2 linked regions of the Lichenibacterium dinghuense genome follow. The protein of the gene in region 1 interacts with the protein of each later gene in a pairwise test. Links are inferred from orthologs where the notes say so. Each region holds a gene or a part of one and is shown on either strand. Other genes may lie near its edges.

Region 1 (3,109 bases):
CTTCGTTCATCAAGCCTATTCGCCATAGCGATACAGTGTTCTCACCGCACAGATGCGGCCATGGCCGATCATTCAGGGTGAACGATCGCTTAAATCGGAAGGCTGATCTTGCGATCGCTGGCCAAGCTCGGCGGCGGAGGGGTCGCGGCGCGGCACCGGCCGGCGTGCGCCCACCGCCTCACGCCCGCGAGCGACGGACGCATGGCACACGCAGTTCGGAGACCGGTCGAGGTCCGGCGACGCGCCCGCCGCATTCCGGCGGCCCGGCCGCGCGCCGGGCTCCGGCGAGGTCCCGTCGGCCCTCACCCGCTCGTCGGCGGCCCCCGAACCTCGGCCCGGCTTCAGGCCACGCCGAGCTTCTTCTGCAGGTTGGTCGAGGAAGTTGTGTACTGGAAGGTCAGGCGCTTGTCGGGGAACACGTAGCGGTGGACCTTCTGGGCCGCCAACGCGGCCTCGTGGAAGCCGGACAGGATGAGCTTCAGCTTGCCCGGATAGGTGTTGATGTCGCCGATGGCGAAGATGCCCGGCACGCTGGTCTCGAACTTCTCGGTGTCGACCGGGATCAGGTTCTCGTGGAGGTTCAGGCCCCAGTCCGCCACCGGCCCGAGCTTCATGGTCAGGCCGAAGAAGGGCAGCATGGCGTCGCAGGCGACCTCCGTGGTCGAGCCGTCCTCGTGGCGCACCGTCACGCCCGACAGGGTGCCGTCGCCGCCGTGCAGCGCCGTCACCTGCCCGATCTGCAGGTCCATCCGCCCTTCCGCGACGTGGGCCCGCATGGCGTTGACTGAGTGGGGGGCGGCCCGGAACGCGTCGCGGCGGTGGAGCACGGTGACGCGGCTCGCCACGGGCTGGAGGTTCAGGGCCCAGTCGAGCGCGGAATCGCCGCCCCCCACGATCAGCACGCGGCGGCCGGCGAACTGGTCGATCCGGCGGACCGCGTAGAACACGGAGGCGTTCTCGTAGGCCTCGATGCCGGCGATGGGCGGCTTCTTCGGCTGGAACGAGCCGCCGCCGGCCGCGATCACCACCGTCTTCGCCTCGAACTGCGTGCCGGCGTCCGTCGCCACGCGGAACAGCGGGGCCTCGGGCGTGCCGACCGGCTCCAGCGCCGCCACCATCTCGCCGAAGTGGAACTGCGGCGAGAAGGGCTTCGCCTGTTCGAGCAGGTTGTCGACGAGCGCCTGGCCCGTGACGATGGGGAAGCCGGGGATGTCGTAGATGGGCTTCTCCGGGTAGAGTTCGGCGCATTGGCCGCCCGGCATGGACAGGATGTCGACGAGGTGGGCGCGCAGGTCGAGCAGCCCGAGCTCGAAGATCGCGAAGAGCCCCACCGGCCCCGCCCCGACGATCAGCACGTCGGTCTTGATGATCTCACCCATCCCGGTCCGCCCCCAACCCACGCCCGCGCGCCCGGGGCCGGCGGCTTCATCGGCGCCCGGGACATCGCCTCGGGACATGGTAAGGCGGTCGGCGCCGCGCCACAATCGACGCGGCGCGGCCTTCGTGCGGCGAACGGCCCCGCGACCGGGCCTCAGCCCTGGCGGGACGGCGTGCGGACCACGAGGCCGTCGAGCGGCGCCTTGACCTTGATCTGGCAGGACAGGCGCGAGGTGGGCTGAACCTCGAAGGCGAAGTCCAGCATGTCCTCCTCCATCGGCTCGGGCTTGCCCGTGGCCTCGACCCAGGCGGGGTCGACGTAGACGTGGCAGGTCGCGCAGGCGCAGGCGCCGCCGCATTCGGCCTCGATCTCGGGCACGCCGTTGCGGACGGCCGTCTCCATCACCGTGGCGCCGACCTCGGCGTCGATCGTTCGGGACTGGCCGGCGGAATCGATGAAGGTGATCTTGACCATAGCTTCGACTGACCCGCTCCGCGCCGCGGTGCTCGACCGCTGGCGCGGTTCTAGGGCAGAACCGGCGCCTTGGCGAGGCCGCGCGGCCCGCGCGGCTCGATCGGGCGCGCCCCTGCGGCCGGCCGGCTCAGGCCGCGTCGAGCAGGCCGCCGATGTAGCCGCAGGCCTCGTCCACGGCGGCCCGCATGTCGGCGCGGTCCTGGGCGCTCAGCGCGGCGCGGTCGCGCCCGCGCAGCGACGCCTCGTAGGCTTCGGCGAGGCTCGCGACGCGGTGCGCGCCCACCACGCGCGCCGAGCCGACCAGCGTGTGCAGGAGGTCGCCGGCCGGCAGGCTCGCCACCGAGTCGTCGCCCACCTCGGCGTCGAGCCCGCCCTGGATCTGCCGCGCCTGGCGCATGAACAGGCGCAGCAGCTCGGTTTCGAGCCGCTTGTCGCCGAAGCACTGGCGGGTGAGGTGCACGAGGTCGACCGGCCGCTCGCCGCTGGAACGCTCGGCGGCGGGAGCCTCGGGGGAAAGGGCGGATCTCATGCGCGACTCCTGGTTCGTCCTGGCCCCAATCCCGCCTGTCGGCAGGGCCCAGTCGGGGGCGCGGGGCATGAGGTTTCGGAGGTGAACAAGCCGTTAACGACGTTGCCCGATGCCGTTTGGGGGTGGTTTCAATCCCCGGACGTCCCGAGTAGACTGGCATTTGGTTAATGTTTCGCATTCGATGGATTGTCCCGCTTCCGCCGGCGCGGGTTGAATGTCGATGCGTTGTTCTTGACCGCGTGAGTTCCCAGGGTGGGCGAGGCGAGTATGGCCGCACAGAACGAAGCCAAGGATCCGGCCGCCGCCGCGCTCCTGGCCATCGAGGAAGCCCTCAACCTCGTCAAGGCGGACCCCGCAGAGCCGGCCGCCGCGGAAGCGCCCCCGCCGGCCCCGCCGCTCGGGGGGATCGAGCGGACGCCCAACGGCCCCTCGCCGCGGGTGACGGCCGAGCGGGCCGCGCCGAGCGGCCCCGACGCCCCCGCGATCGGCCCCGCCCAGGGCGGCAGCCGCGCGGCGGCGCGCGCGCCGAACGGCCTGCCGGCGGCCGGGACCCTGCCGGCGAGCGGCGGCCTGTCGACCGCGAGCCTCCACGCCAACGACGACCGGCGCTCGGTGGGCCAGCTCCTCGCCGCCCTGCAGACGCGCCCGAGCGGCGCGCCCTTCGCGCTGGCGCTCGCGGGGTCGGTCGCCTGGGCGCTCGCCTGCGGCTACGTGCTCTACGCCGCGGG
Region 2 (3,247 bases), 1.6 Mb from region 1 along the record:
TCGCGGCCTGCGTGCCGCCCATCACGGAGATGCGGGCGTTGGGCCACATCCACAGGAAGCGCGGCGAATAGGCACGGCCGCACATGCCGTAATTGCCGGCCCCGAAGGAGCCGCCGACCACGACGGTGAACTTCGGCACCGCCGCGGTGGCGACGGCCGTGACCATCTTGGCGCCGTCGCGCGCGATGCCGCCGGCCTCGTATTTCCGGCCCACCATGAAGCCGGTGATGTTCTGCAGAAACACGAGCGGCGTGCCGCGCTGGGCGCAGAGCTCGACGAAGTGGGCGCCCTTGCGCGCCGACTCGCCGAACAGGATGCCGTTGTTGGCCACGATGCCGACCGGGTAGCCCCAGATGCGCGCGAAGCCGGTCACCAGCGTCGTGCCGTAGGCGCGCTTGAACTCGTCGAACTCGGAGGCGTCGATAAGGCGGGCGATGATCTCGCGCGCGTCGTAGGGCTCGCGGGCGTCGCGCGGCACGGCGGCGCCGATCGTCGCGGGATCGAGCAGCGGCGCGCGCGGCGGCGCGATGTCGAGCGCCACGCGCTTCGGCCGGTTGAAGGTGCCGACGATGCGGCGGGCGATCCCCAGCGCGTGGGCGTCGGACTCGGCGAGATGGTCGACGACGCCCGACGTGCGGGCGTGGAGGTCGCCGCCGCCGAGCTCCTCGGCCGACACGACCTCGCCCGTGGCGGCCTTCACCAGCGGCGGGCCGCCGAGGAAGATCGTGCCCTGTCCGCGCACGATCACCGATTCGTCCGCCATGGCGGGCACGTAGGCGCCCCCCGCCGTGCACGACCCCATGACGACGGCGACCTGCGGGATGCCGGCGGCGGACATGCGGGCCTGGTTGAAGAAGATGCGGCCGAAATGGTCGCGGTCCGGGAACACCTCGTCCTGGTTGGGCAGGTTCGCGCCGCCGGAATCGACGAGGTAGAGGCAGGGCAGCCGGTTCTCGGCCGCGATTTCCTGGGCGCGGAGGTGCTTCTTCACCGTGAGCGGGAAGTAGGTGCCGCCCTTCACGGTGGCGTCGTTGGCCGCCACCATGCACTCGCGGCCCATCACGCGGCCGACGCCGGCGATGAGCCCCGCGGCTGGCACCTCGCCGCCGTAGAGGCCGTGGGCGGCGAGCGGCCCGATCTCCAGGAAGGGCGAGCCGGGGTCGAGCAGGGCCTCGACGCGGTCGCGCGGCAGCATCTTGCCCCGCGCCGCGTGGCGCGCGCGGGCCGCTTCGCCCCCCCCCTCGCGAGCGCGCTCCATCGTGGCGCGGAGGTCGGCCACGAGCGCGGCCATGTGGTCGGCGTTGGCCCGGGCCTCGGGGGACCGGGGATCGACCGCGGTCGTCAGCGTCGTCATCTCGGCCTCCCGTCGCGGCCGAGACTAACGCGTGCTTCGGAGCCCGTCGACGCCCCGCGGAGCGGGCCTCAGGCGGCCCCGGCGAGCGCTTCCGGGCTCGCCGGCGTGATGGCGACGCTCTCGCCGCAGCCGCAGGCCGAGGTCTGGTTCGGGTTGCGGAAGGTGAAGCCGGACGACAGCTTCGTGGTCTCGAAGTCCATCTCGGTGCCGAGCAGGAACAGCACGGCCTTGGGGTCGATGAGGATGCGCACGCCCTTGTCCTCGACGACTTCGTCGGCCGGCGCGGGCGCGTCCGCCATCTCCATCGTGTAGGACATGCCAGCGCAGCCGCCGTTCTTCACGCCCACCCGCAGGCCGAAGGGCTTGGTCGCGGCGTTGCCCATGATCTCCTGGACGCGCGCCGCCGCCGACTCGGTCAGCGACATCACCTGATAACGTTTCCGGACAGCCATCGGACCCTCTCCCACCGGCGATCGAGCACGGGGCATCGCCCCCAATGTAGCGTCTCGCCCGCCGGTCCGAAAGGTCGTCACGGGATGCGGACCGCCTCGGCTTCACCGTCGGGCGGGGTTCCGGCGTCGTTCGCGGGCTCGGCGCCGGGGCGGATCCGGGGTTCGGAGCGCCGACGCAGGGGCGGCGCCGGCGACCAGGGCCGGTCCTCGCCGGGCGAGCGCGCGTCCCGCCGCGCCCAGCCGTCCGCGGTCCGCCGCAGCGCGACGGCGCCGCTCGATTCCAGGCTGAGGCGGTCGATCACGATCCCGGCCGCGCAGGGGAGGGGCGCGACGAGCGGGCTGACCACGATCGCGGCGCGCCGGCAGTCCTCCGCGAAGCCCCCCGCGTCCGCGACCAGCGCCACCGCGCCGCCGCCGGGCAGCGGCGCCGTGCAGCCGAGCCGGTCGCAGCGCGCCCCGGGTGCGACCAGCGCCGCCTTGCCGAGCGCCTCGGCGTCGCGGGCGTCTCCGTCCGCGCGCAGCCACTGCGCGGCCGTGAAGCCGGAGGCGCGCCCGAGCGTGCCGAGCGTGCCGTCGGGCCCCCGGACCGCCAGGGCGTCGCCGGTCGGCGCCACGATCAGGTCGGCGCTCGGCCCGCAGGCGGCGCCGGTCAGCCCGAGGGCGAGGAGCGGCACGGCGGTGAGGCGCAGGAGCGCCGTCCGCCAGATCACGACCGACAGCAGCGCCAGCGCGAGGCAGGGCAGGGCCCAGGGCACGAAGGCGGGCAGGTGCAGCGTCGACATCGGGGCCGCGCCGAGGATGCGCGCGACCCACAGCACGGCTCGGATGCCCCAGCCGACCCAGTGCCACACCGGCGCGTCGAGCCCGAGCGGGTAGAGCAGGGTGCCGAGCAGCGCGCCCGGCACGGCGAAGAACTCGATCATCGCCAGCGTCAGCGGGTTGCCGACGAAGACGTAGGGGCTCAGCTCGTGGAACTCCGCCGCCATGAAGGAGGCCGTCGCCAGCGTGGCGAAGACCGTCGCGGTCAGGAGGTGCAGCACCGAGGCCGCGGCGCGGCCGGCGCGCCCGCGCCAGGGCGGCGCCCGCGGGGCGCGGGGCTTCGGCTCGGCGAAGAGGTCGTCCGGCGCGCGGCGGGTGCGCGCCTCCTGCACGGCGATGAGCGCCGACACGGCCGCGAAGGACAATTGGAAGCTCGCGCCCGCGACCTGCTCGGGCTCGATGGCGACGACGAGGAGCGCCGCGAAGCCGAGGTTGCGCATGGTCAGCGCCCGGCGCCCGGCGATGGCGGCGGCGAGCATGATCGCCGTCATGAACAGCGCCCGCTGCGTGCCGACGCGCGAGCCCGTGCCGATGTCGTAGGCGACGGCGCCCAGAAGCGCGACCCCGGCCGCCCAGGCCTTGATGGGACGGCGCAGCGCCAGCTCGGGGCTCAGCGCCAGCA

Evidence for each region.
Region 2: the proteins of L7N97_RS07810 (region 1) and L7N97_RS00130 interact in binary tests that used the Escherichia coli proteins (3 or more experiments, as listed by UniProt). The link is inferred for Lichenibacterium dinghuense from one-to-one orthologs.

The regions. Positions count from the first base shown.
Region 1 is NZ_JAJLMN010000001.1:1,619,653-1,622,761, forward strand. What follows is about bases 193-2,992. They hold L7N97_RS07810 (2Fe-2S iron-sulfur cluster-binding protein), read right to left. Parts: upstream 1,853-2,992; coding sequence 1,532-1,852; downstream 193-1,531. Other genes in these bases: L7N97_RS07805 (NAD(P)/FAD-dependent oxidoreductase), read right to left, coding at 342-1,379; L7N97_RS07815 (Hpt domain-containing protein), read right to left, coding at 1,980-2,381; L7N97_RS07820 (apolipoprotein A-IV repeat region-like domain-containing protein), read left to right, coding at 2,649-2,992. In the rest of the region: more of L7N97_RS07820, read left to right, coding at 2,993-3,109. UniProt on the Escherichia coli protein: Ferredoxin are iron-sulfur proteins that transfer electrons in a wide variety of metabolic reactions. Although the function of this ferredoxin is unknown it is probable that it has a role as a cellular electron transfer protein.
Region 2 is NZ_JAJLMN010000001.1:27,064-30,310, reverse strand. What follows is about bases 115-3,052. They hold L7N97_RS00130 (HesB/IscA family protein), read right to left. Parts: upstream 1,807-3,052; coding sequence 1,423-1,806; downstream 115-1,422. Other genes in these bases: L7N97_RS00125 (ComEC/Rec2 family competence protein), read right to left, coding at 1,884-3,052; L7N97_RS00135 (carboxyl transferase domain-containing protein), read right to left, coding at 115-1,354. Also shown: more of L7N97_RS00135, read right to left, coding at 1-114; more of L7N97_RS00125, read right to left, coding at 3,053-3,247. UniProt on the Escherichia coli protein: Is able to transfer iron-sulfur clusters to apo-ferredoxin. Multiple cycles of [2Fe2S] cluster formation and transfer are observed, suggesting that IscA acts catalytically.